One region of the Lacticaseibacillus boliensis genome, then DNA from elsewhere that is predicted to be linked to it. Evidence: predicted binding sites of a transcription regulator. Region 1 holds the regulator's gene; each other region holds the start of a gene.

What was found. Region 1 encodes CtsR, which represses protease genes until heat stress. Its sites were predicted from a motif close to TTGGTCAAAAAAGGTCAAANA; they were not measured.
Region 2: clpB (ATP-dependent chaperone ClpB) is a predicted target of CtsR. The motif match lies at 8,211-8,231, and genes of this name have one in related genera.
Region 3: ACYVRB_RS02240 (ATP-dependent Clp protease proteolytic subunit) is a predicted target of CtsR. The motif match lies at 4,842-4,862, and genes of this name have one in related genera.

What each region holds. Positions count from the first base shown of each region.
Region 1 is NZ_BAAIHN010000010.1:36-9,931, reverse strand. It holds gene rpoC (DNA-directed RNA polymerase subunit beta') at 1-1,957, opposite strand, end outside; gene rpoB (DNA-directed RNA polymerase subunit beta) at 1,970-5,560, opposite strand; gene ACYVRB_RS06005 (ATP-dependent Clp protease ATP-binding subunit) at 5,875-8,361, opposite strand; gene ACYVRB_RS06000 (CtsR family transcriptional regulator) at 8,437-8,904, opposite strand; tRNA gene ACYVRB_RS05995 (tRNA-Pro) at 8,997-9,070, opposite strand; tRNA gene ACYVRB_RS05990 (tRNA-Gly) at 9,075-9,146, opposite strand; tRNA gene ACYVRB_RS05985 (tRNA-Arg) at 9,176-9,249, opposite strand; tRNA gene ACYVRB_RS05980 (tRNA-Leu) at 9,259-9,344, opposite strand; tRNA gene ACYVRB_RS05975 (tRNA-Gly) at 9,355-9,426, opposite strand; tRNA gene ACYVRB_RS05970 (tRNA-Thr) at 9,443-9,515, opposite strand; tRNA gene ACYVRB_RS05965 (tRNA-Leu) at 9,520-9,601, opposite strand; tRNA gene ACYVRB_RS05960 (tRNA-Lys) at 9,629-9,701, opposite strand; tRNA gene ACYVRB_RS05955 (tRNA-Val) at 9,723-9,795, opposite strand; rRNA gene rrf (5S ribosomal RNA) at 9,807-9,896, opposite strand, start outside.
Region 2 is NZ_BAAIHN010000002.1:74,551-84,446, forward strand. It holds gene ACYVRB_RS01485 (DNA polymerase III subunit alpha) at 1-1,150, opposite strand, end outside; gene ACYVRB_RS01490 (YjzD family protein) at 1,235-1,435, shown strand; gene ACYVRB_RS01495 (hypothetical protein) at 1,468-2,322, opposite strand; gene ACYVRB_RS01500 (bifunctional metallophosphatase/5'-nucleotidase) at 2,408-3,958, opposite strand; gene ACYVRB_RS01505 (DUF1836 domain-containing protein) at 3,960-4,514, opposite strand; gene rpmF (50S ribosomal protein L32) at 4,616-4,798, opposite strand; gene clpB (ATP-dependent chaperone ClpB) at 5,547-8,156, opposite strand; gene ACYVRB_RS01520 (LapA family protein) at 8,267-8,602, opposite strand; gene ACYVRB_RS01525 (SDR family NAD(P)-dependent oxidoreductase) at 8,620-9,405, opposite strand; gene rnz (ribonuclease Z) at 9,392-9,896, opposite strand, start outside.
Region 3 is NZ_BAAIHN010000003.1:42,763-52,658, reverse strand. It holds gene tpiA (triose-phosphate isomerase) at 1-152, opposite strand, end outside; gene ACYVRB_RS02255 (phosphoglycerate kinase) at 319-1,509, opposite strand; gene gap (type I glyceraldehyde-3-phosphate dehydrogenase) at 1,734-2,756, opposite strand; gene ACYVRB_RS02245 (sugar-binding transcriptional regulator) at 2,794-3,831, opposite strand; gene ACYVRB_RS02240 (ATP-dependent Clp protease proteolytic subunit) at 4,186-4,776, opposite strand; tRNA gene ACYVRB_RS02235 (tRNA-Arg) at 4,990-5,061, opposite strand; gene ACYVRB_RS02230 (MarR family winged helix-turn-helix transcriptional regulator) at 5,108-5,560, opposite strand; gene whiA (DNA-binding protein WhiA) at 5,715-6,662, opposite strand; gene ACYVRB_RS02220 (gluconeogenesis factor YvcK family protein) at 6,667-7,701, opposite strand; gene rapZ (RNase adapter RapZ) at 7,698-8,585, opposite strand; gene ACYVRB_RS02210 (HdeD family acid-resistance protein) at 8,740-9,282, opposite strand; gene uvrA (excinuclease ABC subunit UvrA) at 9,430-9,896, opposite strand, start outside.

The DNA of each region.
Region 1 (9,896 bases):
TGGTCGCCTGCGTGTAGCCCAAGGTCTTCATGTCATCCAGCAGATCAGAGGTCCGCTGCACCTTGTAAGTCTTGAAGACTTCCGCAATGATATCAGACAAGAAGCCCTTCTTGAACGGCAGGATCAACGGTGCGTCGGCAAGGTAAGCATGGATATCTTCACCAGCGTCCATGAAGTACTTATCCGGTACGCCGTTGACGATGTTGTCTTGTGTCGGCTCGTTCAAGAATGGCAATTCGTGTGGCAGGATCTCGTTAAAGATCACCTTACCCACGCTGGTCACCATGATCTTGTTACGTTGGTCATCGCTGAACGGCTTGTTAGGCATCGAGTTGACAGCCAACCCGATTCGGCTGTGCAAGTGCACGTAACCGTTTTGCAAGGCCATCAAGACTTCGTTGGCATCTTTGAAGATCATGCCTTCGCCTTCGCGGCCTTTTTGTTCCATCGTCAGGTAGTAGTTCCCCAAAACGATATCCTGAGAAGGCGTTACGATAGGCTTACCATCTTTAGGGGCCAAGATATGGTGCGCCGCCAGCATCAGCAGACGTGCTTCAGCTTGAGCTTCATCAGATAACGGCACATGGATCGCCATCTGGTCCCCGTCGAAGTCAGCGTTATAGGCTTCACACACGATTGGGTGCAGACGCATCGCTTTACCATCGACCAAGACTGGTTCAAACGCCTGGATCCCCAGACGATGCAAGGTAGGTGCGCGGTTCAGCAGAACCGGACGTTCCTTGATCACGTCTTCGAGGACATCCCAGATGTCATCGTCTTCGCGATCGATCTTACGACGGGCGTTCTTGATGTTGCTTGCCATGTCACGGGCAACTAATTCCCGCATCACGAATGGCTTGAACAGCTCCAACGCCATCTGACGAGGCAACCCACATTGATAGAACTTCAATGTTGGGCCAACGTCGATAACGGAACGACCAGAGTAGTCAACACGCTTACCCAGCAAGTTCTGACGGAAACGTCCTTGCTTACCTTTCAGCATGTGCGACAGACTCTTCAATGGCCGGTTCCCCGGACCAGTGACCGGACGGCCACGACGGCCGTTATCGATCAAAGCGTCAACGGCTTCTTGGAGCATCCGCTTTTCGTTTTGCACGATAATGTTAGGCGCGTTCAAGTCGAGCAGGCGCTTGAGCCGGTTGTTACGGTTGATCACCCGGCGGTACAGATCGTTCAAGTCGGAAGTGGCAAAACGGCCACCTTCCAACTGAACCATTGGCCGCAGATCTGGCGGGATGACAGGAATGGCATCCATGACCATCCAAGCCGGATCGTTACCGGATTCCAAGAAGGCATCCAAGATGTCCAAACGACGGATCGCACGGGTCCGCTTTTGGCCTTGGGCGGACTTCAAATCTTCCTTGAGTTCCGCAACTTCTTGCGGCAAGTCGACTTGGCGCAAGAGTTCCTTGACCGCTTCCGCGCCCATCTTGGCGTTGAAGCCCATGCCGTATTCGTCACGCTTGTCGCGATATTCCCGCTCGGTCAGCAGTTGCTTGCGTTCCAAGGCGGTATCGCCTGGATCGATCACAACGTAGCTGGCGAAGTAGATCACTTCTTCAAGCGCACGTGGGGACATGTCGAGCACCAACCCCATGCGGGATGGGATACCCTTGAAATACCAAATATGCGTTACTGGGGCAGCCAATTCGATGTGTCCCATACGTTCGCGACGTACCTTGGAACGCGTCACTTCAACGCCACAGCGATCGCAGACGATCCCCTTATAGCGAATCCGCTTGTACTTCCCACAGGCACATTCCCAGTCTTTGGTCGGTCCGAAGATGCGTTCATCGAAAAGCCCGTCTCGCTCTGGCTTCAAGGTCCGGTAGTTGATGGTCTCGGGTTTTTTGACTTCCCCATAAGACCAAGAACGGATCTTGTCCGGCGAGGCTAAGCCGATTTGCATACTTTCAAACTTGTTGACATCAATCAAAGGGCTAACCTCCTATTTGTTATCGTCGCTAGATTGATCTGCGGCGGCTTGCGCAGCGGCTTCTTTAGCCTTTTTCTCTTCTTGTTCCTTGGCAAACTTCGCTAAGGCATCGACGGAAACAACATCGTCGTCTTCGTCATCCATGTCGCGCAGTTCAATTTCTTGCTTGTCTTGATCCAAGACCTTCATGTCCAGACCCAAGGCTTGCAATTCCTTGACTAACACGCGGAAGGATTCTGGTACCCCAGGCTTTGGAATCGGTTCGCCCTTGACGATGGCTTCATAGGTCTTGACCCGGCCAACCACGTCATCTGACTTGTAGGTCAGAATTTCTTGGAGGGTATAAGCGGCCCCATAAGCTTCCAAGGCCCAAACTTCCATTTCCCCGAAACGCTGGCCACCAAACTGAGCTTTACCACCCAGTGGCTGTTGCGTAACCAACGAGTAAGGGCCGATGGAACGGGCATGGATCTTATCGTCGACCATGTGCGCGAGTTTCATGTAGTACATGACCCCGACAGACACCCGATTTTCAAACGGTTCCCCAGTACGGCCGTCATAAAGAATGGACTTACCATCGCTGGCCATGCCACCTTCTTTGACCGTGGCCCAGAGATCTTCATCATTGGCCCCATCAAAGACTGGTGTGGCCACATGGATCCCCAAGTTACGAGCAGCCATGCCCAAGTGTAATTCAAGCACCTGGCCAATGTTCATACGAGATGGCACACCCATTGGCGACAGCAAAATGTCGACTGGCGTCCCATCTGGCAAGTAAGGCATGTCTTCTTCAGGCACAACGATGGAGACAGTCCCTTTGTTCCCGTGACGGCCGGCCATCTTATCACCAACTTGAATCTTACGCTTCTGGGTGATGTAGACCCGGACCATCATGTTAACGCCAGGAGACAACTCGTCGCCTGCTTCACGGGTGAAAATGCGGACATCTTGGATGATGCCGCCGCCACCATGAGGAACCTTCAGCGAGGTATCCCGGACTTCACGCGCCTTTTCACCGAAGATAGCATGTAAGAGCCGTTCTTCAGCACTCAGCTCGGTCACCCCTTTAGGCGTCACCTTACCGACTAAGATGTCACCATCACGAACTTCAGCACCGATGCGGATGATCCCGAATTCATCGAGGTCTTTGAGCGCTTCTTCACCGACGTTAGGAATTTCACGGGTGATTTCTTCAGGGCCGAGCTTGGTATCACGCGCTTCAGATTCGTACTCTTCAATATGAATTGAAGTATACGCATCTTCACGAACCAGCTTTTCAGACAGCACGATCGCGTCTTCGTAGTTGTACATGTTCCAAGTCATGAAGGCGATGATTGGGTTTTGCCCTAAAGCAAGTTCCCCATTTTCCATCGCTGGACCGTCAGCAATGATCTCGTCTGCATCAACGTGATCATGCAAGCGAACGATCGGACGCTGGTTGTAGTTCTTGCCGGCGTTAGACCGACGGAACTTCATCAACGCATACTTATCGAGCGCACCATCTTGGCGACGAATGCGGATCTCCTTGGCATCAACGAATTCAACTGTCCCAGCATGCTTAGCCAGAACCGCGATCCCAGAGTCATGCGCTGCCTTGTATTCCATCCCGGTCCCCACTAATGGGGCATGAGGATTGACCAACGGCACCGCCTGACGCTGCATGTTCGCACCCATCAAGGCACGGTTGGAGTCATCGTTTTCCAAGAAAGGAATGCAGGCCGTCGCTACGGCAACAACTTGCTTAGGCGAAACGTCCATGTAATCGACATGTTCAGCGGTGGTTTCGATGTTATCATCTTTAGAACGCGCCAAGATCGTCGCGTCAGCAAAAGAACCGTCGTCGTTCAGCTTGGTGTTCGCCTGCGCCACAACGTAGTTATCTTCTTCATCGGCAGTCAGGTAGTCGATCTTGTCGGTAACTTTATGATCTTCCCATGAAACACGCCGGTATGGCGTTTCGATAAAGCCATAAGGGTTCACGACCGCATACGAAGCCAGACTGTTGATCAGCCCGATGTTTGGCCCTTCAGGCGTTTCGATCGGGCACATCCGGCCATAATGGGTGTAGTGAACGTCACGGACTTCATAACCCGCACGATCACGCGTCAAACCACCAGGGCCAAGGGCAGATAAACGACGCTTATGGGTCAATTCGCCCAACGGGTTGGTCTGGTCCATGAACTGAGACAGCTGAGAACTACCAAAGAATTCCTTGATCGAAGCAACCACAGGCCGGATATTGATCAATTGTTGGGGTGTGATCGTGGTGGTGTCTTGGATCGACATCCGCTCACGAACCACACGTTCCATCCGGGATAACCCGATGCGGAATTGGTTCTGCAACAATTCACCGACAGAACGGATCCGACGATTGCCCAAATGGTCGATATCATCGGTAGAGCCGATGCCTTCTTGCAGGTTCAAGAAGTAGTTCATCGAAGCGATGATGTCGGCTGGAATCAGGTGCTTGACCTTCTTGTCAATATGGCCGTTGCCGATCATGTTGACAACTTTTTCTGGGTTGTTTTCGGAATAGACCTTGATCACTTGGATCGTCATCGGATCGGTGACGACACCTTGATCACTTGGTTGATACGTCACGGTCTTGAAGTCATCCTTGTCGAGGTATTCGCCCAAGGTGTCCATCACGTGACGGTCGATCTTGGTATCCTTGGCAACGATCACTTCACCGGTTTCCGGATCAGCGAGGGTTTCAGCCAAGGTGCGACCCAGCAAGCGGGTCTTCAGGTTCAGCTTCTTGTTGACCTTGTAGCGGCCAACGTTAGCCAGGTCGTAGCGCTTTGGATCGAAGAAACGCGCATACAACAGTGACCGAGACGAGTCAGCCGTCTTCGGTTCACCAGGACGTAGACGTTCATAGATGTCCTTCAAGGCTTCGTCGGTACGAGAATCCTCCGGCGTCTTGTGGACATCTTTTTCAAGCGTCAGCATCAAGGAATCGGAATCACCAAACATCTCGATGATGTCGGAATCGGAGCCAAACCCTAACGCCCGAACCAATTCGGTCATCGGGATCTTACGGGTCCGATCGATCCGCACATAGGAAATATCCTTAGCGTCGGTTTCGTATTCCAACCATGCCCCACGGTTAGGGATAACGGTCGTTCCCCAAGTCTCGCGAGAGTTCTTATCAATATCTGAATTGTAGTAAACACCAGGAGAACGAACTAACTGTGAAACGATAACCCGTTCTGCGCCGTTAATAATGAATGTCCCTTGATCAGTCATCAACGGGAAGTCGCCGAAGAAGACATCTTGCGACTTGATTTCGCCAGTTTCATGGTTGGTCAAGCGTAAGGTGACATGCAACGGTGCTGAGTAGTTGGCGTCGTGTTGGCGCGCCTCTTCAACCGTATACTTCGGTTCCAAGAGTTGGTAATCAACGTATTCCAAAGACAAGTTGCCTTGGAAGTCTTCGATCGGCATGATGTCGTCGAACATTTCCTTGAGGCCCTCGTCTAAAAACCATTGATATGAGTTGGATTGAATCTCGATCAAGTTAGGAAGATCGAGCACTTCTTTGATGCGGGAATAGGAACGGCGTGTTCGATGCTTACCGTAATTCACTAAATGTCCTGCCAAGTTGTTCACCTCTCATTAGATTTTCCGGTCGTCATCTGAGTAAATTTAATGTAAAAAAGATTAAATTTACGTTACATCAGCCGATACGAACCACATTTGGGCAAACAAAAACCCAAAAGCATGGGAGCTGGCTAGTTCCCACCGCCTTGGGTTCAATATGCGCGTCAGCGGACAATAGATCGCCAACACATGTGGTACGCACCGAAATGCAATTGCATTAAGAATACACGCTTATCGCATCAAAGTCAAGCGGCCACCGATCTGCTAGCCACACAAAAAGATGAGCCGCATAACGCGACTCATCTTCGCTAAACTCATGCCTTTACCGGTTCTTTAGGCGCCTCGGTAGGCTTCACCTTGAACGTCAGTTTGCCTTGCTTGGCGCCGATGGTGATCAGATCACCGGACTTAGCCTCTCCTGTTAATAACAGTTCAGACAGCTGATCTTCAACATCACGCTGGAGTGCCCGGCGGATCGGCCGTGCGCCGTATTCAGGATCGAACCCGGCTTTGGCGACCGTATCGATTGCAGCTGGCGTGATCTTGACGCGAATGTCTTGATCTGCCAAGCGGTGCAAGACCGTCTTGGCCATGATCTTGACGATTTCGTGCAACTCTTCCTTGCCTAATGAGTGGAAGACCACCGTCTCATCGATCCGGTTGAGGAATTCTGGCCGGAACGCCCGCTTGAGTTCTTCAAGCATCCGTGATTGCATGACCTTGAAGTCTTGGCCCGGTGCCTTAGCCCCAAAACCGACCTTCTTGTCATCGCGCAAGGCCGTGGCCCCGATGTTGGACGTCATGATGACGATTGTGTTGCGGAAGTCTACCCGCCGGCCCTTGGCATCAGTCAAGTAACCGTCATCGAGGACCTGCAACAGAATATTGAAGACATCTGGATGGGCTTTTTCCACTTCATCCAGAAGCACAACAGAGTATGGCTTGTTGCGCACTTTTTCGGTCAACTGGCCACCTTCATCATAGCCAATATAGCCTGGCGCTGCCCCAATCAGCCGACTCGTCGAGATCTTCTCCATATATTCGGACATATCGACACGAATCATCGCGTCTTCACTGCCAAACATTGCCTCTGCCAGCGCCTTGGCTAGCTCGGTCTTGCCGACCCCGGTAGGGCCAAGGAACATGAACGAACCGATCGGCCGGGTTGGATCTTTCAAGCCGCTCCGGGCCCGCCGGATAGCCCGTGCCACAGCACTAACGGCTTCGTCTTGGCCGACGACCCGTTCGTGCAAGACCTTCTCCAAGTTAACTAAGCGCTCGGATTCCTTCTTTTGTAACTGTGTGACAGGGACCCCGGTCCATTGCGCGACAACCTCTGCGACATCTTCGCCGGTCACCTGCACATCTTTGCGCACGCCGTTTTCGTCGGCATCGTCTGGCATCGCGTCGACCTTATCCCGCAATTTTTGTTCTTTCTCACGAATCTCTGCTGCCGCTTCGAAGTCTTGATGCAAGATTGCATCTTCCTTCTCCTTGACGGTGTCTTCCAGCTTTTCTGCAAGCTTATCGGCCTTGGTTGGCTTGTCTGCTTCATCCAGACGCACCTTGGCGGCAGACTCATCCATCAAGTCGATTGCCTTGTCTGGTAAGAAACGCGTGGTGATATAGCGTGAAGACAAGACTACGGCTTCATGCAACGCATCATCGGTGATCGTAACGCCGTGATGCGCTTCATAGCGGCCACGCAAGCCGTGAAGGATCTGTTCAGCTTCGTCTTCGGTAGGCTCAGCGATCGTGATGGTTGCAAACCGCCGCTCGAGCGCGGCATCTTTTTCGATATACTTTTGGTATTCGTCAAGCGTCGTGGCGCCAATCATTTGCAGTTCGCCACGAGCCAGTGCAGGCTTCAAAATGTTGGAGGCATCGATCGCCCCTTCAGCACCACCAGCGCCGATCAAGGTGTGCAATTCGTCGATGAACAAGATCACGTTGCCATCTTGATAGATCTCATCGATGATCTTCTTCAGTCTGTCCTCAAATTCACCACGATACTTGGTGCCGGCAACCAGTGATCCCATGTCGAGCATCATCAGCCGCTTGTGGCGCATATCTGCTGGCACGCTACCGGCCACGATCTTCTCAGCAAAGCCTTCGGCGATGGCAGTTTTACCAACCCCAGGTTCACCGATCAAAACAGGATTGTTCTTGGTCCGCCGGGCAAGAATCTGCACAAGGCGCCGGACTTCCTTGTCCCGACCAACCACTGGATCCATCTTATTTTCACGTGCCAATTGGGTCAGATCACGTGCCAAGTTGTCCAAAGTTGGGGTGCCTTGTGACTGCGGCCGTTGCTTGGCCCGTGCAGCCGCCCGCGGCTTCGCGCTTGCATCGGAGATTCCCATCTTCTTGAGCACCATCTGCCGGGTTTTAGATAGGCTGAGATCTAGGTTTTGCAGAATCCGCGCCGCCAAGATGTCATCTTCACGCAACAAGCCTAACAGAATGTGTTCGGTTCCGATCTTCAACGCGCCGAGCCGCTTAGCCTCGTCACCGGCAAAAGTTAAGATCTCTTTGCCTTTCGGTGAGTACGGCAAATAAGTGTCCGCATTCTTCGCATTCGTATCGACCGTGCCGTAACCGGTGAAGCGTTCGATTTCATCATGAACGTCTTCTTCGGAAACAGACAGCTGACGCAATGTCTTCCCAGCGATCCCATCTTGTTCCATGACCAAGGCCATCAACAGATGTTCGGTCCCCACAGCATGGTGGTGGAAATACTTCGCCTGCTCCTGCGCGATCATCAATACGTTTTTCGCCGATGGCGTAAACAGATTGTCCATAAGCACATTCCTCTTTTCATCACGCTATCCCTTTTCCCTTAAAAAAGGAATAGCGCGTAAACTCAGTAACCAATTCTATCTTTCATACTGCAAACTCTGTAAGAATGCAAGCAACAATCGCGCCCGCAATCGCTCCTCGGTATCCCGATCACCGACATTGAGGGTCTGGTGGCTCAACACATTCAACATCATATTACCGGCTTGTTGTTCGACCAGCCCTTCAGTGTACAGCTTTCGAATCATTGAGCGTGCGTCGACTTCGCGTACGCGATGCGGCATCTGGGCGATCATCCAAGTCACCAAGTCACAGTCCGAACGCATCTTCACCTTGACGATGCGAATATACCCACCACCGCCACGCTTGCTTTCAACAACATAGCCGCGTTCAGGCGTAAAGCGCGTCTTGATCACATAATTGATCTGTGACGGAACACAATCAAAGCGTTCAGCGACTGCGGCACGTCTGATCTCGACTTCTTCTTCTGCTTCCAGTAGCGCCTTAAGGTAGCGCTCGATCACATCCGTTACATTTTGGCTTGCCATCACGTCCCACCTTTTTCACTTTGACTAATGTTGACTTTAATTATACGCAAAAAAAATAAAAAAGCCACTGTCGGATGACAATGACTTCAATATCGGGAAAACGGGATTCGAACCCACGACCTCTGCGTCCCGAACGCAGCGCTCTACCAAGCTGAGCTATTTCCCGATTAAGCGGAAGACGAGATTCGAACTCGCGACCCCCACCATGGCAAGGTGATGTTCTACCACTGAACTACTTCCGCATTATATTCGGTTATGTCCTCATGGACGATGCACCCAGTAGGAGTCGAACCTACAACCTTCTGATTCGTAGTCAGACACTCTATCCAATTGCGCTATGGGTGCATATCATCATGCCGAGAGTCGGGTTCGAACCGACACGGTTATCACTAACCGCAGGATTTTAAGTCCTGTGCGTCTACCAGTTTCGCCATCCCGGCATAAATGAAAAGCGGAAGACGAGATTCGAACTCGCGACCCCCACCATGGCAAGGTGATGTTCTACCACTGAACTACTTCCGCATGAATATTTAATTAATGCCGACTAGAGGATTCGAACCTCCGACCCTCTGTTTACAAGACAGATGCTCTGCCAACTGAGCTAAGTCGGCAAGATGCGGGTGAAGGGACTCGAACCCCCACGGTAAAAACCACTAGAACCTAAATCTAGCGCGTCTGCCAGTTCCGCCACACCCGCAGATCTTTTTTAGTACTAATGGAAAAATGAGCCGTGACAGGCTCGAACTGTCGACCCTCTGATTAAAAGTCAGATGCTCTACCAACTGAGCTAACGGCTCAACTTAGGATCAAAGATCCAATGGAGGATACAGGGCTCGAACCTGTGACCCTCTGCTTGTAAGGCAGACGCTCTCCCAACTGAGCTAATCCTCCATAATATAACAGCGTGGCGGCTTCCTACCCTCGCAGGCAGTCACCCACCAACTACTCTCGGCGTAGAGAAGCTTAACTTCTGTGTTCGGCATGGGAACAGG
Region 2 (9,896 bases), on a different contig from region 1:
CGCCGCGACGGTTGTCAGGAATATCCAAGTCGATATCCGGCATGTTCGCCCGGTTGGGGTTCAAGAACCGTTCAAACAATAGATGGTAAGCGATCGGGTCGACCTCGGTGATCGCCAACGCGTAGGCAACTAGCGCCCCAGCCGCAGACCCCCGCCCGGGACCGGTCATGATGCCGACTTCATGGGCGTGATTCATCACATCCCACACGACCAGAAAATAATCATCAAACCCCATTTGGCTGATAACGCCAAGCTCATAATCCAGGCGCTTGGTATAGTCAGCTGGCACCGGCTCGTCTTTGAACCGGCGCTTCAACCCGGCAAACGCGAGCTGCTTGAGATAGGCCGCGGCGGGCTGCCCGTCAGGCGTCGCGTAATGCGGCAGCTGCGGCTGCTTGAACTCGATGGTCACATTCGCGCGCTTTGCCAGCGCGGTGGTGTTGGCGACCGCGGCGGTCAAGCCGGCCTCCAAGAATGGCTTGGCGGCGACAGCCGGTGGCGTCAACCACTGGGGACCGGGGTCCATCAGTGTCGGATCCCGCAGGTTCAGCTGGGTGCCGGCGGCGATGGTTTGCATGACCTTGCGCGAAAAGGCGTCGTTAGGCTCTTGATAGGCAACATCCCCAAGCGCCATCAGCGGCAAGTCCCGCGCGGCGGCAAAGTTTGGCAGCTCGCCGCCAAGTTCTTCGGCCGTCAGCCCCAACGCCAGGCTGGCGGGCTGTTTGCTTCTCACCGCCGCCAGCAAGTCGTCTGCGCTTTGCCAGGTGTCTTTGAACGCGGTGCTCAACAAATATGCCCCAGGCACGATCACCGCGATCCCGTCAAACGCCGGCAAGGCCGCCAGCCGTGGTGGCGTCGCCGCCAGCTTGATGGCCGAGCTGACCTTCAAGAGCTGATGATAGCCGGCGGTGGTTTCTGCAATGGCGAGCAAGGTGGCGTCTGGGACCACGATCTTCAACCCCAGCAGCGGTTTGATCCCTGCCGCTTGGGCCTGCCTGTAAAAGTCCACCACCCCGTACATCACGTTGGTATCTGTCAAGGCGATCGCCGAATACCCCCGCGCCTTGGCGGTGGCAACGAGCGCTTGGATCGTCAGCGGACTCTGTAATAATGAATAACTGCTTTGCACTTGTAAGTGTGTGAACGTCATGGTTTCACCTCGATTTAATTATACCCGAAAATGTTGGCAATCTCTTGCGACGGTGATAAGATGAGGTAAGAAAAGAGGGATCCTATGCGCTATATCGTAACCATTTTCTGGGGACTCATCCTCGGCCAAGTCATTGGCTTTTTGATCGGTGCGTTGAACAACGCGCCCTACAACCCAACGCTTAGCCTGATCGTTTCTGCGATCTTTGTCGTAATCTTGTGGGTTTTACCACCGATCTTCAAGGCTTCGACACCTGCAGAAACCCCTAAACAACGTGAAGTATAAAAAAAATCGCCGGTTGGCGATTTTTTTTTGACCTATTTTGTCATGTAGATGTAGAGATGATCGGCCGACAACCCGAGATTGAACTTCACCCCGTGATCGCGGATGGTTTTAGTCGTGGTCGAGCCGCTTTTGGCGTCTTTGACCTGCTTGGAAAAGGCGTTGCCGACTTTTTTGGCATCGGCGCCGGTGGCGTTGACCAACAACCCGAACTGGGTCCCAAAGGCCGCCTTGCCGGACTTGGTCTTCAGCGCCTTGACGCTGACCACGTCGGTGGCGCTGATCAGCTGCCCGTTTTGGACGTTCACCCGCACCTTACCGCCATCGGTGGCTAAGGCCTGCTTGAGTCCGGAGATCGTGGTCGGCAACTGCCGGTCTTTGGTGGCGGATTGGGCCTTCACCATTTCAGCTTGTAGTGCCTGTTGTTGCTTGGCGTAGGCCGCTTGTTGGGCAGGCGGCATGCTGGCAACGGCAGCTGCAGTCGGCGCCTTCTTTGTGGCGGCTTGTTGCAGCTGTTTCTGCACAGAAGCCGGCAAAGCGGTGGCGACGACCGCCTGGTTGAAGGTCTTGGCAAACTGTTGATACGAGCTGATCGGCTCCGCCTTCTTGACGGTCACCTGCCGTTTTTGGCTGTCAGCGCTCAGCTTGACGGTTTGCGCCTTCGTGCTCATTGGCACGGTGATCACGAACTTGCCGGAATTGACCTTAGCGGAGCCGGTGGCTGTCGGCGCGTCATAATGCACGCGCTGATGGCCGTTGGCATCGCCTTTGATCACTGCGACCATGCCAGTCGCTTTGTATGTCGTTTTGGACGTTGAAAGTTGTTTGCCACAGGCACTGAGGCTGATGACCGCCAGCAGGCCGAGGGCAACTGAGAAGATTTTCTTCATTAGAATTGTTTCACCCTTTATCGTAAAGTCTGAACTCAAGAATACAGCGCGTCAAAACCGAATACAACCCCAATGTGACTCGTTGTCACATTTTCGGCAGCACGTGATAATTATGATCGACAGTCGCCTTCAGCTCGGGATGCTTGCGCAACCACTCGGCGATCAGTTCCGTCATGTCGGTTTGATTCTCGAAGACGATCTTGCTGGGATCAAACATGCGATAGTTGCCACCACCGCTGGCGCGATACTGATTCAGCGCGATCTGGTACGTGGCCGCGGACTGCACCGGTTGGCCATGATAAGTCAGCTTGGTGACGCGCGCGCCGACAGGCTGGGTGATATCCAGCGTGTAATCGAGGCCTTGATACATGTCGTAGTTATAATGTTGCGGCTTAGGCCGAATGAAGCGCGGCGTGACGATCAGCTTGCCATCCTGGTCGAGGCTGAAGTACTTGGCGCTTTGTTCCAGCGCGGCACGCAGATCAGCCCCGCTGACTTGCATACGCACCACCGTGTTGGGATACACATAGTTAGTCACCACATCGCGCATGGTGATGGTGGCGCCAAAACCTTGCCCTTCGTTGCTAAACAGCGCCGTGGCGGCGATATCCGTCCCCACCGCCGCCATCTGCACGCGGTTGACAAACTCGACATACGGCGTCTCCTGCACCCGCGCGGCAAACGCGTCGGTAATCCGCATGTCGCCGACAACATGACCCAGCGGCGAATCCAGCCAGGATTCGACTTGCTGCTGGGTCGTCGCAAGCGTGCTGACGATCGCCGGTGCACTGTTTGCCGAACCCGTTGGCGCCAACCGTGCCGTCCCGCCTGCGACCTGCCAGCCATTGGCCTGTTGTTGCAACTGTAGCGTGATGACGCCCACATTGCTCCCGCGCTGGCCGGGTTGCGTCACTGGCACCCCGTTGACGACGCCTGCCAGTTCGCGGTGTTGATGGCCGGTGATCAAGGCGTCGACGCCTGGGATCTGGGTCAAGGCGTAGCCCTCGTTTTCACCGGTGAGCTTTTCTGTCGGCCGCCCAGTTTCAAGCGCCCGCTCGAACCCGCCGTGATAGGCCACCACGACGACATCCGCTTGGGCCTGCAGGCGCGGCACCCATTCTTTCGCACACGCAACCGCGTCGACAAACTGCAGACCGGCGATATTTGCCGGGAGCTCCCAATGTGGAATGAACGTCGTCGTCAACCCGAGCACCGCGATGCGGACCCCGTTTTTGACGAAAATCTGATAGGCCCGCCCGAACGCCGGCTGCCCAGCATGCAAAATGTTCGCACACAGCGTTGGATAATTCAGCTGTGCCAGTGCCTGGCGCAAATATGGCAGTCCGTAATTAAACTCATGGTTGCCCAACACGCCGGCATCATAGCCGATCGGTGCATACGCCGCAGTCAACACTTGCGGGTCTTTGGCAACGCGGGCGGCGTAATACGCCAACGGCGACCCTTGCAACCAGTCGCCGTTATCGAGTACAAGCGCCGCTTCTGATGCGGCCTGCAACTGGCCAACCACCGTCGCCGCGCGGCTCAACCCATACGGTTGGTGTTGAGCGCGCGTCGCGTAATTCGTCGGTAACACATACCCGTGCGTATCACTTGTCGACAGAATGGTCAGTTGCATGTTATGCCTTCTTTTTCTTCACTGTCGGTGCCGGTGCGACCGTCGCCACCATGCTTTCCACCAACAACTTCTCCAACACCGCGTTGATCGCCAAACCCACCATCGCGCTTTGGATGTTGGTCGTGTCTTCCTTGTTGACCCGGTTGATCGTGACTTCCCCGGTAAAATCAGAATTGGCCTGTTGCACGGCCCCGATGAACGCCAAAATAAACGCGTCAAAGGCCTGGGCGGGTTGGCGATCGATCAGCTGATACTTGATCCCTGCCGCGATCGTGTCGAGGTTAAACACCGGCTTCAAGATCGCGATCACCAAAATATTGGCCAACTGGCCGCGGTGATACTTCTTCTTCAGCGGCGCCGAAATCACGCCTTTTTTGACATAGTTGTTCACCATCGTCGCCGTCAACGGATCCAGGCCCAAAGGCGTCACGATCTCGTTGACGAACTGGACGACTTGATCCATATACAGATCAAATTGCGGCAGGTCCGTCCACCGCGGTAGATTGGCCTGTTGCAACTTGGCCAGATAAGTCTCAAATGCTGCTTGTGTTGCCATATTGATCATCTCCTGTACCCAGTATACCATGTTAGCTGGTACATAAAACCAGATTGTCCAATTGCACAAAAAAATACCAACCGTCGGGCTGGTATTTTTGACTAAGCGTTCGTGTCTTTCTTGATCACTTGGGCACCTTTGTAGTAACCCTTAGGTGATACGTGATGAGAAACGCGATATTCGCCGGTCGTTGCATCAAATTGCAAATTAGGCACATTCAACTTGATGTGGCCACGGCGCATACGCTTTTTGGTCTTTGAAGTTCTGCGTGCTGGAACTGCCATGAGCGGAAAACCCCTTTGTATTAGATTTCTTTTCTACTATACCGGACAATTCAGAAAATGCAAGGCAAATCTGCATCCGGCGCATTGGATAATCAATAGACTATCACAGCAACCCTTATATTACTAGAAAATGGCCGTCAAGGCAAGACCTTAACAGAAGATTTCCGCCAACAGTGACTGGATCCGCCTTCACGCCTCGGCAGGCCGCTGTTTTCGCCGGGCTTCAAGATTTCCGCTCGTGTCGGTATCAGCCGTGGTTACTGTTATTCACCAATACCATCAAGACTATAAACCAATTTGATATAATTTGAGTTTTTATGCCGAAATATTCAGATATTTCGACATTGACGACACATAGACCAATCTAAATTTTTTCGTCAAAACGCTTGCATTTAGATTGTACACGTGTTATCTTGATAACGAATTCATCGTGTCTCCTTGAAGCGGCACTGCAGGGTCGCTTGCTTCCTTGGGGGCATACTGGATCGGGTTCGTCGGCCTCGTGCCGGGATCCTACTACCCAGAGCGCACGCGCCATGAAGCTGTGTGACCATACCACGGCAAGGACAGGGTAATCGAACCGTACCACCAATAAAGATGAATAAAAGCAACGAAGAGCTAGGCAAGAATTGGCCTGCCGAGACACGTTTTGGTACCTCAAAACGTGTCTTTGTCGTGCCTAAAAAAGCGTACCGACATCTCCCACCACTTGGGCGAGATGTCGGTACGCTTATTTTTTGGAGATCGCTCAGTCTTCCGGCTGGGCCTCACGCGCCTTGGTGGCGAAGGTGAGTTTCCCCTCTTCGACGCCTAAGGAAACGGTGCTTTGCGGCAAGATGCTACCGTCGATCAGCTTCTTGGCCAGCGGCGTTTCAACCGCATTGGTGATCAAACGCTGCAACGGCCGCGCCCCGTAGGCGGGTTCGTAGCCTTTGTCTGCCAGCCACTCTTCGGCCGCCGGCGTCACGTCTAGCGTGATGTCTTGTTGTTGCAAGCGCTTATTGAGGTGCTCTAGATCCTTCATCACGATCTTTTCGATATCTTGCAACCGCAGCGGGTTGAACATGATGATGTCATCGATCCGGTTCAAGAACTCTGGCTTGAAGTGGCCTTGGACCAGCTTCATCACTTGCGCCCGGCGCTCGTCTGAAATCGTGCCGTCTTGCGCCATCCCGTCGAGCAAGGCTTCCGAACCGAGGTTGGAGGTCATGATGATGATCGTGTTTTTGAAGTTCACGGTGCGCCCTTGGCTGTCGGTCAACCGGCCGTCGTCTAAGACCTGCAACAAAATGTTGAACACGTCTGGATGGGCTTTTTCGATTTCGTCGAGCAACACGATCGTGTAGGGATTGCGCCGGACGGCTTCGGTCAGCTGTCCGCCTTCTTCATACCCAACATACCCAGGTGCGGCACCAACCAGCCGCGAAACGCTGATCTTATCCATGTATTCAGACATATCGATGCGGACCATGTGCTTTTCTGAATCAAACAACGCATCCGCCAGCGTCTTGGCCAGCTCGGTTTTACCGACCCCGGTCGGGCCGAGGAACAAGAAGCTCCCCAGCGGCCGGCTCGGGTCTTGCAACCCCGCGCGAGAGCGCAGCACCGCATCTGCGACCGAGGTCACCGCTTCGTCTTGGCCGACGACCCGCTTGTGAAGATTGTCTGCCAGGTGCATCAGCTTCTGGCGATCGCCTTGCACCAGCTTGGCGACCGGCACCCCGGTTTGCCGCGAAATCACAGCGGCGATTTCATTTTCCGTGACCGATTCTTGCACCAGCCATTCATCCGGGCGGTCCGCCTTTTCCATATCCGCAAGCTCTTGTTGCAGTTGCGGGATGGTACCGTGTTGCAGGCGCGCAGCAGTTTCAAGGTCGTATTTGGCCTGGGCGTCTTCCAGCTCGTGTTTGGCCTTGTCGATTTCAGCCTTCTTGTCGTTGACGGCGTTGATGTCTTTCTTTTCCGCGTCCCACTGAGCCTTGAGCCGGTTGGTTTCCTCTTTGAGATCTGCCAGTTCGTGCCGCAGTTGCTCGAGGCGTTTTTGCGAAGCCGCATCGGTTTCTTTGGTCAGCGCCTGTTCTTCGATTTCCAGCTGCATCTGCCGCCGCTCGGCCACGTCGAGTTCTGTAGGCCGGGAATTCATCTCGACGTTGATGTTGGCGCTGGCTTCATCGACCAGGTCGATCGCCTTGTCGGGCAAGAAGCGATCGGTGATGTAGCGATCCGCCAGCGTCGCCGCGGCGACCAAGGCCGCGTCGTGGATCCGAACGCCGTGGAAGATCTCGAAGCGCTCTTTGAGCCCCCGCAAGATCGAGATGGTGTCTTCGACGCTTGGCTCTTGGACCAACACTCGCTGGAAGCGGCGTTCCAAGGCCTTGTCTTTTTCGATGTTTTCTCGGTACTCGTCTAAGGTGGTCGCCCCGATCAGGTGCAACTCGCCGCGTGCCAACATGGGCTTGAGCAAGTTGCCGGCGTCCATCGCCCCTTCGGCCTTGCCGGCGCCGACGATGGTGTGGATCTCGTCGATGAACAAGATGATCTGGCCTTCCGCCTGCTGGACCTCTTTGAGCACGGCTTTGAAGCGTTCTTCAAACTCGCCGCGGTACTTGGCCCCGGCAAGCAGGCTACCCATATCCAAGCTGATGATCGTCTTATCCTTGAGGTTGTCCGGCACGTCTTGGCGGACGATCCGTTGCGCCAAGCCTTCGACGATCGCGGTTTTCCCGACCCCGGGCTCGCCGATCAGCACTGGGTTGTTTTTGGTTTTGCGCGACAAGATCCGGATCACATCGCGGATCTCATCGTCGCGGCCGATGATCGGATCCATCTTGCCGCTGCGAGCCTCTTGAACCAGATCAGTACCGTATTTTTTCAGGCTTTGGTAGTTGTTTTCTGCCGTCTTGGAGGTGACTTTGGCCCCACCACGCAGCTTGTCGACGACCTTGCGCAATTTCTTTTGGGTCAAGCCGTTATCCAGTAGATACTTGGTGATGGCTAAGTATTGCTGATCGAACAACGCAAGCAAAACGGCCTCGGTGGCGATATATTCGTCCCCAAGCTGTTCACGGACGCGGTCTGCGGCAGAAAACAGCTGATAAAGGCTCTGGCTGGCATTTTGCCCGTATTGCGTCGCGCCTTCGACCACAGGCTCATCATCGAGCGCCTTGTCGATGACGGCGTTCAAGCCGTCAAGGTTGATGCCGGCTTCTTGATAGACCTGGCTGGCAAATTGATTGGGCTGAACCATCGCCTTGAACATTTCCGGCACATCGATTTCTTGGTGGTGCCGTACCTGCGCGATCTGTTGGGCGGCCGCCAAGGCTTCGGTGACCGCTTGGGTGAACTTATCTGGATTCATGGAGAGTGCTCCCTTCTTGACATTTCTTATCGTTATCATTGTAACAATTTCGTAATAGTCAGTAAAGGTCAGAAACGTAAAAATCGGCCGGTCTCCCGGTCGATTTTATCTCAGTCTTTAGCCTTAAGCTGCGTTTGCAACTTCTGATTTTCTGCCTTCAAAGGCGCCGTCGCTGCTTCGATCTGCTTGTCGACGTCTGTGTGCAGCGCATCGACTTCGGCCTGCAACTGCTTCAAGGCCTTGCGGTTTTTCGCGTTGCTGGTGGTCGTGATCAGCACAGCGATCAACGCGCCAATCAACACCGCCACCACGATGACCACGATCAGCGGCCAGTGGACCATCGCCCCGAAGAAGTTCACGGTAACAGCCTGCCCGTTGAGTAACGCAAAAATAATCAAGACTAGCGCCAGCACGATGCCGACAATCAAACGCTGTTGATTTTTCATCTGTCTCCTCCAAACCCTTATTTCTGGTTAAAGACCCCACCAGCCAGCCAATCCCCGAGATGCGGGAACAACGTATACCCAGCCGCCGCCAAGCTCATGATCGCAGGCGCGTTGATCTCACGCACCGGGCGGTTGAACGCGTTGACGATCCGCTTGGCCAGCTTCTGTGGATCCAGCGCGATCGCGTCAACCGACTTGAAGTAATCCAGCGCCTCGGCAGCTTTGAAAAACTCGGTGGCGATCGGGCCTGGATTGACCGTCGTCACCCGCACCCCATACGGCCGTAGCTCGAGCCGCAAGCCGTTGGAATAACCAACAATCGCAAATTTCGACGCGGAATAGATCGCCGATTTTGGCGTTGCGATTTTGCCTGCCATCGAGGCGATGTTGACGATATGGCCGTGGCCGGCCGTGATCATCTGCTTGCCGACCAGCTGGGTCATGTACATCGTGCCCAAAACGTTGGTGCGCAGCATCGCTTCCACTAGCGGCATCGGCGTGTCTAACGCGTTGGCAAAATGCCCGAACCCCGCGGCGTTGACCAAGACATCGACTTGGCCGACAGTGGCTTGCAACTTGCCAACCACCGCTTCCACCGCCGTTGGGTCCCCGACGTCTAAGGCATAAGCGTACGCAGGCTTGCCGGAATACGCGCTGGCTTCTGCCTGCGCCTGGCCCAACAGCTCTCGCCGCCGGGCCAAAAAGACAACAGTGGCTCCGCGCTTGGCGGCTTCCAGGCCGATGGCTTTGCCCAACCCCGATGAGCCACCGGTGACGACGACTACTTGATCAGCTAACGACATGAGGGACCTCCTTGTGGAATGGGATCTCAACGGCTTCCAGATCATGCACGACATGCGTGTTGGCGAAGATCTTTTGCGCAGACTTTTCCAGCATTGCCGACCCTTTGCCCACATAACGTGCGGAGATATGGTTCAACAACAGTTGATGGACGTTGGCCTCTTTGGCGAGCTTGGCCGCCTGGATATTCGTCGCGTGATAATACTGGTGGGCCAGCTTTGCTTCATCCGGGCCAAAGGTGCTTTCGTGCACTAAAGCATCAGCGTCTGCGGCCAATTCCAGCGTGTGGGCGGTTTTGCGGGTGTCGCCTAAGATCGCGACCGTGCGGCCGGGTTGGGTCGGGCCGATGAAATCTTGCCCATTGACGACCCGACCGTCGGCCAGCGTCACGGTCAACCCGGCCTTCAGCTTCCCGTATACCGGCCCGCTCGGAATCCCTGCGGCCTTCACCTTATCGATCAGCAGCACGCCTTCGTGCGGCTTTTCTTCGATG
Region 3 (9,896 bases), on a different contig from region 1:
ACCAAGGTAGTCAAGTCGATTGCCGGTGCGGCAATAACGGTTTCAACCTTAGAAGCTTCAGGGAGCTTGCCCTTAACGCCATCCAAGAACGCCTGAGTTTCCTTAGGGTTCTTGTTCATCTTCCAGTTACCAGCCATGATAGGTGTACGCATGTTTTATCTCCTTTATTTGAGAAAAATACTTGGTGATCATCGTCGCGTGCCGCAAGCCGTCGCCTGAAGTCACGCAGATGCCATTTTGATCAACCTAGCCGTCGCCAAGTTGTTCTCTGGAATCGTCAAGCGTCACAAGGCCTCGGCCTTGCGTTGCTCGTGATGATTACTTGTTGGTGATCGCAGCGATACCAGGTAATTCCTTACCCTCAAGGTATTCAAGGGATGCACCACCACCAGTGGAGATGTGAGTGATCTTAGGTGCGATGCCAAGCTGCTTAGCAGCCGCAGTAGAATCGCCACCGCCGATGATCGTGGTTGCGTCGGTCAAAGCACCGAGTGCTTGGCCAACTTCCAAGGTACCCTTGGCGTAGTTGGACATTTCGAACACACCCATAGGGCCGTTCCAAACAACCGTCTTCGCGTCGGCAAGAACCTTCTTGAAGTCTTCAACGGACTTAGGGCCGATATCCAAAGCCATGTAGCCGTCAGGAATGTCACCTTCAACAACCTTATGAGGGGCGTCGTTGGAGAATTCGGTTGCGACCACGTTGTCAACAGGCAGAACCAGCTTGTCGCCGGCTTCGTCGATGATCTTCTTGGCAAGGTCGATCTTGTCGGTTTCAACCAAGGACTTACCAATGGAGAGACCCTTAGCTGCGTAGAAGGTATAGGTCATGCCGCCGCCGACAAGGATCTTGTCAGCTTTTTCAATCAAGTTGGAGATCACGCCGATCTTGTCGGAGACCTTCGCGCCACCTAAGATGGCAACGAATGGGTGCTTCGGGTTTTCAACCGCATCGCCCAAGAACTTGATTTCCTTTTCCATCAAGAAGCCAGCAGCTGCTTGTGGCATGTTGGAAGAGATACCAACGTTAGAAGCATGGGAACGATGAGCGGTACCAAAGGCATCGTTGACGAACAGGTCGCCAAGGCTTGCCCAGTACTTGCCAAGTTCAGGATCGTTCTTGGATTCCTTCTTGCCGTCAAGGTCTTCGAAACGTGTGTTTTCGACAACCAAAACGTCACCGTCGTTCATCTTAGCAATCGCATCTTCGAGTTCCTTACCGCGAGTAGCAGGTACGAAGGTAACCGGCTTCTTCAGCAATTCGCTCAAGCGGTCGGCAACTGGACGCAAGGACAATTCCTTCTTGTCTTCTTCGGTCTTAACGCGGCCAAGGTGAGAGAAGAGGATCGCCTTACCACCATTGTCGATGATGTATTGGATAGTCGGCAAAGCCGCAACGATACGGTTGTCGTCACCAATCACGCCGTTTTTGATCGGCACGTTAAAGTCGACACGAACGAGGACCTTTTTGTCCTTGACGTCCAAGTCAGAAACGATTAATTTCGCCATTGAATAAAACCCTCCTAATGAGTTGATGTATCTATTGAAACACCGCCGCTTGATCGATCCACGATGCTTAGATGACGATTCAATGAACTTTTGTCGTCATCTAAACACCGCGACTCGATTGCGTCGCGGTGCCTGATAGCAAAGCTATCAAAGAAAAAAGGCGGAGGGAGAAACTCCCTCCGCCCTCTTCATTACGGTTGTAAAGCTGTTAGCCAGTAATCAGATTACAGGGTAGCAAACTTCAGCAAGGTACGGATCATTTGGCAAGTGAAGCCATATTCGTTATCGTACCAAGCAACCGTCTTAACTAATTGGAAGTCACCTGCGGTGGTAACTTCGGTTTGGGTAGGATCGAAGACGGAACCGTAAGTGGTGCCGATGATGTCAGAGGAAACAACTTGATCAGCGTTGTAACCGAAGGATTCGTTACCTTCAGTGTGCTTCTTGATTGCTTCGTTGATCTGATCAGCAGTAACGTTTTTGGTCTTCAAGATGGAAACCAATTCGGTCAGGGAGCCGTCAACAACAGATACACGTTGTGCGTGACCCTGCAACTTGCCGTTCAGTTCTGGGATAACGATACCGATAGCCTTAGCAGCACCGGTGCTATGAGGAATGGTGTTCACAGCAGCGGAACGTGCAGCACGGAGGTTACCACCGCGAACAGGGCCGTCAAGCAGCATCTGTGTGGAGGTGTAAGCGTGAACCGTGGTCATGGTACCAACTTCGATACCGAATTCCTTGTTCAGGAAGTATGCCATCGGTGCAAGGCAGTTGGTCGTGCAAGAACCAGCAGAAACGATCTTGTCGTCGGAAGTCAAGGTGTCATCGTTAACGTTGTAAACGATGGTCTTGATCTTGCCTGCAGGAGCAGAGATCAGAACACGTTGTGCGCCAGCGTCCAAGTGAGCTTGGGCCTTTTCAGCAGAGGTGTAGAAACCGGTACATTCGAGGACGTATTCAACGCCGTCGTTCTTAACCCACGGAATGTTTTGAGCCTGAGGTTCAGCATAAACGCGGTATTCCTTACCGTTAACAACGATACCGTTGTCGGTCGCGCTAACTTCGCCTGGGAAAGTGCCATGAGTGGAATCGTACTTCAGCAGGTGAGCCAACATAGCTGGGCTGGTCAAGTCGTTAATTGCAACAACTTCGATGTCGCCAGATTGTGCGCCTAATTCGAAGATGCGGCGGAAAGCCAAACGACCGATGCGGCCGAAACCATTGATACCAATTTTAACAGTCATGCTAAAATTTCCTCCTTTAGGAAATAAGAGTTTTATTCTAACGGGTCTCCCCAGTTAAAATCGAGTTTGCAGCACCGACGTCCGTGATTAACCACGTACGGCTCGGTGCGTTGTGCATGTATGCGGCGATCGCCTGGGCTTTAGAACGTCCACCAGCAATCGCAAACACATACGGGATATGATCAAGATCCGGAATGGTCAAGCCAATTCTTGGGATCTTGTAAATAACCTCGCCTTCGCGATTAAAAAACGTGCCGAAGGTTTCTGAAACTGCATGTTGCTCACGCAGTTTCTGTAAGGCTGAAGGTGGCATAGACCGGCGTTTCGCCATGATCAATGCATCACCTATACTATGGATCACTACCTGCGCATTGTCAATCATTTGTAACACTTCTTGCACCGCAGGTTCCTTAAGAAGTGGTTGGTAGGTTTGCTCACTCACATTTTCTGGAATGTACAACACCTTGAAGCGGCTGTCGGTCGCTTCCGCCATGCTTGCAGCAACGGAATTGGCCTGGATGGCGACGGCTTCACCGACGCCTCCGCGTGCAGGAACAAACGTCAATTCCCGCCCAGTCGACAGTTTGTAGGTCAACTGTCCGGCGACTCTGGCCATTGTGCTACCGCCCATCACGGCGATAGTCAATCGTCCGGCAGGCAACACGACCTGCATCGTCGAATCGAGCAACTTACCCATCTCATCAAGCACACGCACGCTTTGATCAGCGTCGCCGTTGACGATCAGGCAATGATCGATGCCAAGCTTTGCGGCCAGACGCTTCTCATCATCCTTGAAGCCGAGTAATTGGTTCATCAACGTCTCAAGGCCTTGGAACACGTCCAAACCTTTACCGGTCAAAACCATGCCTGACTTCGACGATTCGATCAACCCAAGTTGACGCAGATAATCACATTCTGTCCGCAACACGCGCTCAGAAATCTTCATCTGGTCTGCCAACGTGCGGCGCCCAACTGGTGCTAACCAGTTGATATACTGCAGGATCTGATAGCGCTTAGTCACGACGCCAACCAGATCTGGAGCGATGGCTTCGATCCAGCCGAATTCAGATTGCATCTTGCACCAACTTCCGCGGGTCGTTATTTGTCCAACGTAGTCAAACAGCGACCCATGCTGGGCAAAAAAATTAGGAATCTCAGAACAACTCTGCACTCCCTACCAACGTGTCTTATTATAACAACCCGCCAAAAGCCGTGCAAGCCAAAACCCTCAAGAAGTCGCACATCTTCTTTCAGATGGAATGTTTTGTTCAGCAACGGACCCGGCATTCGCGATGCAAAGGCTTTCTCGATTTGCAATTCCGCCTTTTTAGATGAAAACGTTCGGGGGTATTCTCACGGGGTTTTCATTTTCAAGCATCCATCGCACACAAAAAGCGTGCATCGCGGCACGCCTTTTGATTCACTAAAATTACTTTTGATCAGCCTTGTCGACCAAGATATCATCGATCAGACCATAATCCTTGGCTTCTTGCGCAGTCAAGTAGTGATCACGTTCAGTATCGGCTTTGATCGTATCCATGTCTTTCCCAGTGGCATCAGATAAAATCTTGTTCAAGCTCAACCGTGCCTTCAAGATCTGTTCAGCAGCGATCTCGATTTCGGTTTGTTGACCTTGGGCACCGCCTAATGGCTGGTGGATCAAGACTTCTGAATGTGGCAAAGCAAAACGCTTGCCTTTAGTCCCAGCTGCTAACAGGACAGACGCCATGGAAGCTGCCATCCCGATCGCGATGGTCTGCACGTCAGACTTGATCAGGTTCATCGTGTCTAAGATCGCAAGCCCTGAGGTGATGACACCACCTGGTGAGTTGATATACATGTAAATATCTTTTTCGGAGTCTTGCGCGTCCAAGAAGAGCAATTGGGCGATGATGGAGTTAGACACCTGATCATTGATTTCGCCGGATAACATGATGATCCGGTCTTTGAGTAAGCGCGAGTAAATGTCGTAGGCGCGTTCGCCACGGCTAGTTTGTTCAACGACTGTTGGTACTAACATAATATTCCTCCTTGATTACCACGTGGGATTAGCACTCATTTGAATACAGTGCTAAGCATACGTCAAAAGTCAAAAAAGGTCAAACCCTACGTGGAAATTTTTTTACTGTCATAAGCATAGCACAGCCGCCAATCATCCAAAAAGAAATCAGCGTTTTTTTGCAAAAGAAAAACGCCTATCACTAGACGTTTAATCTTTCCGCTATGCGGTTTCTGCGCAGCCCGGGAGTCGAACCCGGATTTCGAGAACCGGAATCTCACGTGCGATCCATTACACTAACCGCGCAAGTACTTAATTATCTTACGCGATTCAGTTGCACTTTGCAAGTGATTTAGCCACGTAATTCTGCATCCGCCACTTCGCTCAGCTTGGCGTCGACATTATCGACCCCATCCTTGATCTTGCGGTATTCATCAACGGACATGTCGACTTTGTTGATACACGAGCCGACGTGTTGGTAGATGTCTTCGCGCAATGCTTCAGCCTTGTCGGTGAGGCTGACATCGACGCGGCGTTCATCGACGGTCGAACGCGAACGCGTGATCCAGCCATCTTTTTCCAGCCGCTTCATCAAGGGCGTCAGCGTCCCGCTATCTAATGAAAGCGTCTGGCCGACTTCCTTCACCGACATCGTGCCGTGTTCATACAGCGACAACAACGTGATGTATTGCGGGTAGGTCAGTTTGTACTGTGCGAGCGCCTGTGAATAGAAGTGGTTGAACTGCTTTTGCGCCTTGTAGATCGAAAAACACAGTTGCTCATCTAACAAAATCGGTTTTGCCATGGTGTTACCTCCCAAGTCTGTCCCAAATATATGAAAGCGATAAATTCACTCACAACTTATTGTACACGATTATCTGGACGTTGCAATCCGTTTGTATACAAAATAATTGCCGTCTACAACAGTAGGCGACAATTATTTCGACTATTATACACAATCATGCATCTTTGGGTTGTTGATATCCTTCGGCAATTTGGTTTAACTTGCGTAAACGGTGATTGATCCCCGACTTGGAAATCGCCCCGCTGGGCACCATTTCACCCAACTCTTTGAGTGAAACATCAGGATGGGCCAGGCGCAAGGCCGCCACTTCTCGTAGCTTTTCGGGCAACGTATCCAAGCCGACATGACTCTTCAGGTAGTTAATGTTTTCGATCTGCTTGTGCGCCGCGTCCACGGTTTTGTTGAGGTTGGCGGTTTCACAATTCACCAGCCGGTTGACGGAGTTGCGCATGTCGCGAACGATACGTACGTCTTCGAACTTGAGCATCGCGTTGGTCGCCCCGATCACCTGCAAAAAGTCAGCAATCTTCTCGGCTTCTTTGAGGTACACAATGTAGCCACTGCGTCGCTCGACGGTACGCGCGTTTAACCCAAAATCGTTCATGATCGTCAAGATGTCTTCGTTGTGATCTTGATACAAAGAGTAAACCTCGAGATGATAGCGCGAAGTTTCGGGATTGTTCACGGAACCACCAGCCAAAAACGCGCCGCGTAAGTACGACCGGCGCCGTTGCTCTTCGCCCATGATCTTGGCACCGATGGCGGTTTGAATCGACAGCCCACTTTGATCGAGGATATCCAGATCCGCCAGAATCTCGTTGACGCGGTTGCTCAGCCGCACCACGTATTGATTATTCTTCTTCAGCTTCATTTTCCGCCGCACGATCAGATTGGCTTCAACATGGTAAACTTGCTTCATTAACGCGTACAACCGCCGGGCGATCGCCGGGTTTTCAGTTTGCACGTTCAACACAAACTGATGGTTCAAGATTCCTAAGGTCCCGTTCATCCGGATCAAGGCAGACAACTCCGCCTTGGCATGTTCCGGGTGTACCTCCAGTTGCGTTAGCTCTTTTTTGACTGTACTGGCAAAACTCGCCATGTGCTCACCTCTTTTTCATCGTGCCGACCTGAAAGGCCAAGTTCAAGATCTCTGCGGCCACCTTGTCGCCATCGTGGAACACCCCGTGATCGCGCAGCTTCAAGAAGTCGGCCGAGATCACACGACACCCCATCTTGCGCAAGGCGGCATAATCGGAGGTCACCGGACTGGAGATTTCGTTGTACTTCTGGCGGTCGAGGTAATGTGCCGGAACGGGTTTGATGTTGACCAACACCGTATCGACAAAGGCCTCGCCAAGATGGTCATGCAACACCTGAACGTGCTGGGCATCGGTGAAGTTTTCCGTTTCACCTTTTTGCGTCATAATATTGACGATGTAGATGACCTCAGCCTTGGTTTGCTTCACCGCTTCCCCAAGGTTCTTGATCATCAAGTTGGGTAAAATGCTGGTGAACAAACTCCCAGGCCCCAACACGACCACATCAGCGTCCATGATTGCAGAAATCACTTCTTGTTCAGCGACAGGTTCCTGATGATCGTTAGGATCAGACTCTTCAACATGAACGCGACTAATCGTCTTGCCAGCCGCTGAAATCTCGGCTTCACCGGCCTGCGTGGTGCCATCGGTGAAGGTCGCGTGTAGCGTCAAAGGCTTGTTGGACGCCGGGTAAACATGTCCGTCAACATTGAGCATCTTCGACAGCACCTGAATCGCCGGGAAGATTCCTCCCTTCATCTCCGACAACGCCGCGATGATCAAGTTGCCAATCGCATGGCCAGAAAAGAAACTGTCGCTGGAGTTGAACCGGTATTGGAAGACATCTTGTTGGACACCAGGCATGTCCGATAAGGCCACCAAGACGTTACGGATATCGCCAGGCGGCACGACGTTGATGTAGTTGCGGATGACGCCGCTAGAGCCGCCGTCGTCGGCAACGGTGACGACCGCCGTCACGTCAGCATCTTGTTCGTGCAACGCCTTGACGATCACCGGCAAGCCGGTGCCGCCACCGATCACGACGACTTTAGGGCGTCGCCCGCGAATGACGCGAATAATTTTGTTTCCATTAACACTCATGAGCGATTCACCGTCGCTTTACGCTTATTGATGTCACGATGGGTGATATCGACCGGATAGGCTGCTTCAAAAGCATGGCCGATCCGCTCAGCGAAGGCGACGCTGCGATGCTGACCGCCGGTGCAACCGATGGCGATCGTCACCGCCGTTTTACCTTCTTGCTGGTACTGCGGCATGATCTCTGCGAGCATCGCGTAGAACTTCTGGTAGAACGATTCCGCCTGCGGATTATCCATGACATAGTCATACACGGGCTTTTCCAAACCGGTCTTTTGCCGGTATTCCGGCACGTAATACGGGTTTGGTAAAAACCGCACATCCATGACAATGTCAGCATCGATTGGTAAGCCGTACTTAAACCCAAACGACATGACTTCCAGGTGGAACGTCGGGTGCTCGGCCGATTTAAAGGTCACAAACAACTTCTCCCGTAGCTGACGCGGGCTGAGGTTGGTAGTATCGATCACCACCTGCGCACGGTTGCGTAACTCGGTCAGCAAACCGCGCTCTTTTTGGATGCCATCCATCAACCGGCCTTCCATTGCCAATGGGTGGCTACGGCGGGTTTCTTTGTAACGCGAGACTAATTCTTCATCGGTCGCGTCTAAAAACAGGATCTGCGAGGTGACAAACGCCGTTGAATCGAGGTTTGCCAACATGTCGATGACCTGGTCGTAGAAGGACTGCGCGCGCAGATCGACGACCATCGCCACTTTGGTGATTTTGCCGGATTCTTTTAAAAGCTCACCGAACTTCGGCAACAAGGCCGGTGGCATGTTATCGACACAAAAATACCCAAGATCTTCAAAAGACTGGATTGCTACGGTTTTACCGGCGCCAGACATCCCGGTGATAATTACCAGTTTCAAGGGTTGATCAGCCATACTATCCCCTCCATACGCGTCTAAGACGCTGTGATAGGTACGCTGGCAATTATAACATGCCGGGCGTGTCAATGACACACCCGGCTTTCGTTATCACACCAGCAAATAAAAGACCCGCGCACCAACCATTGGTTCCGCAGGCCAAAGCAAAAGCTTAAATATTGCGCCGGGCAAACGCCGTGATAATCGCATTGACCCCCCAGATGAAGAAGAACATGGCCAACAGTGTCACGATCCCGACGGCGGAAATCACTGGTTGCATAATAAACAGCAAGCCAACGAAGATAGACAACACATCTAACACGATGTTGATAACGAACCACACCGTCCCGGCTCGACGAAGATGACCGGCGTTAAGTAAGTTGGCAATACTATCGATCAAGAACCAAGCAGCGAAGAAATATGCGATCGCCAACACCGCGGTTTCCAGATTGAACACGAACAAGACCCCGACCACGATGTCCAAGATCCCGGCCAATCCAGATACCCAAGCCAACCCGCCGGTCAGTTCGCGCAACTTGGAAAATGCCGCCAGAGTCGCGACCCCGCGGATGATCGCGATGATTGCAAAGATAAAGCTCAGCGTCATCATCGTCGCGCCTGGATTGCGCCACATCACGATCGCCCCGATCAAAAGCGCGACGCCGGTGATAAATTCGCCCCAATCAAAACCCATTCTCGTTCGTTGACTAAACATAATATCCCTACTTTCATTGAGTTCCCTTTCATTGTACACGAAACCCTCTCCAAAACGAACCTGTCCAAATCCGTCAACTAAAAAAAGCAGGCGTCCGCACCCCCTTAGACCGGGTTTACAGACACTTGCCGTTGGCAATACTTACATTCACTTGTTAGCTTTGGCCGCCATCCGCGCCTTATCGCGTTCCAAAATTGGCTTGAGATACTGACCGGTGTAGCTGTTAGGCACTTCTGCGATCTCTTCCGGCGTCCCGGTGGCGATGACAGTACCGCCACCGTCGCCACCTTCAGGGCCCAGATCGATCAGCCAATCAGCGGTTTTGATGACGTCGAGGTTGTGTTCGATCACCAAAACGGTGTTACCTTCGTCAACCAACCGTTGCAAAACTTCCAGTAAGCGGCCGATGTCGTCGACATGCAAACCGGTGGTAGGTTCATCAAGAATGTAGAAATTCTTCCCAGTCGATAGCTTCTGCAGCTCAGAGGCCAGCTTCATGCGCTGCGCTTCCCCGCCGGAAAGCGTGGTGGCGCTTTGGCCCATGGTGACATAGCCTAGGCCGACGTCGATGATTGTCTGCAACTTGCGGGCGATCTTCGGGATCGGGGCAAAGA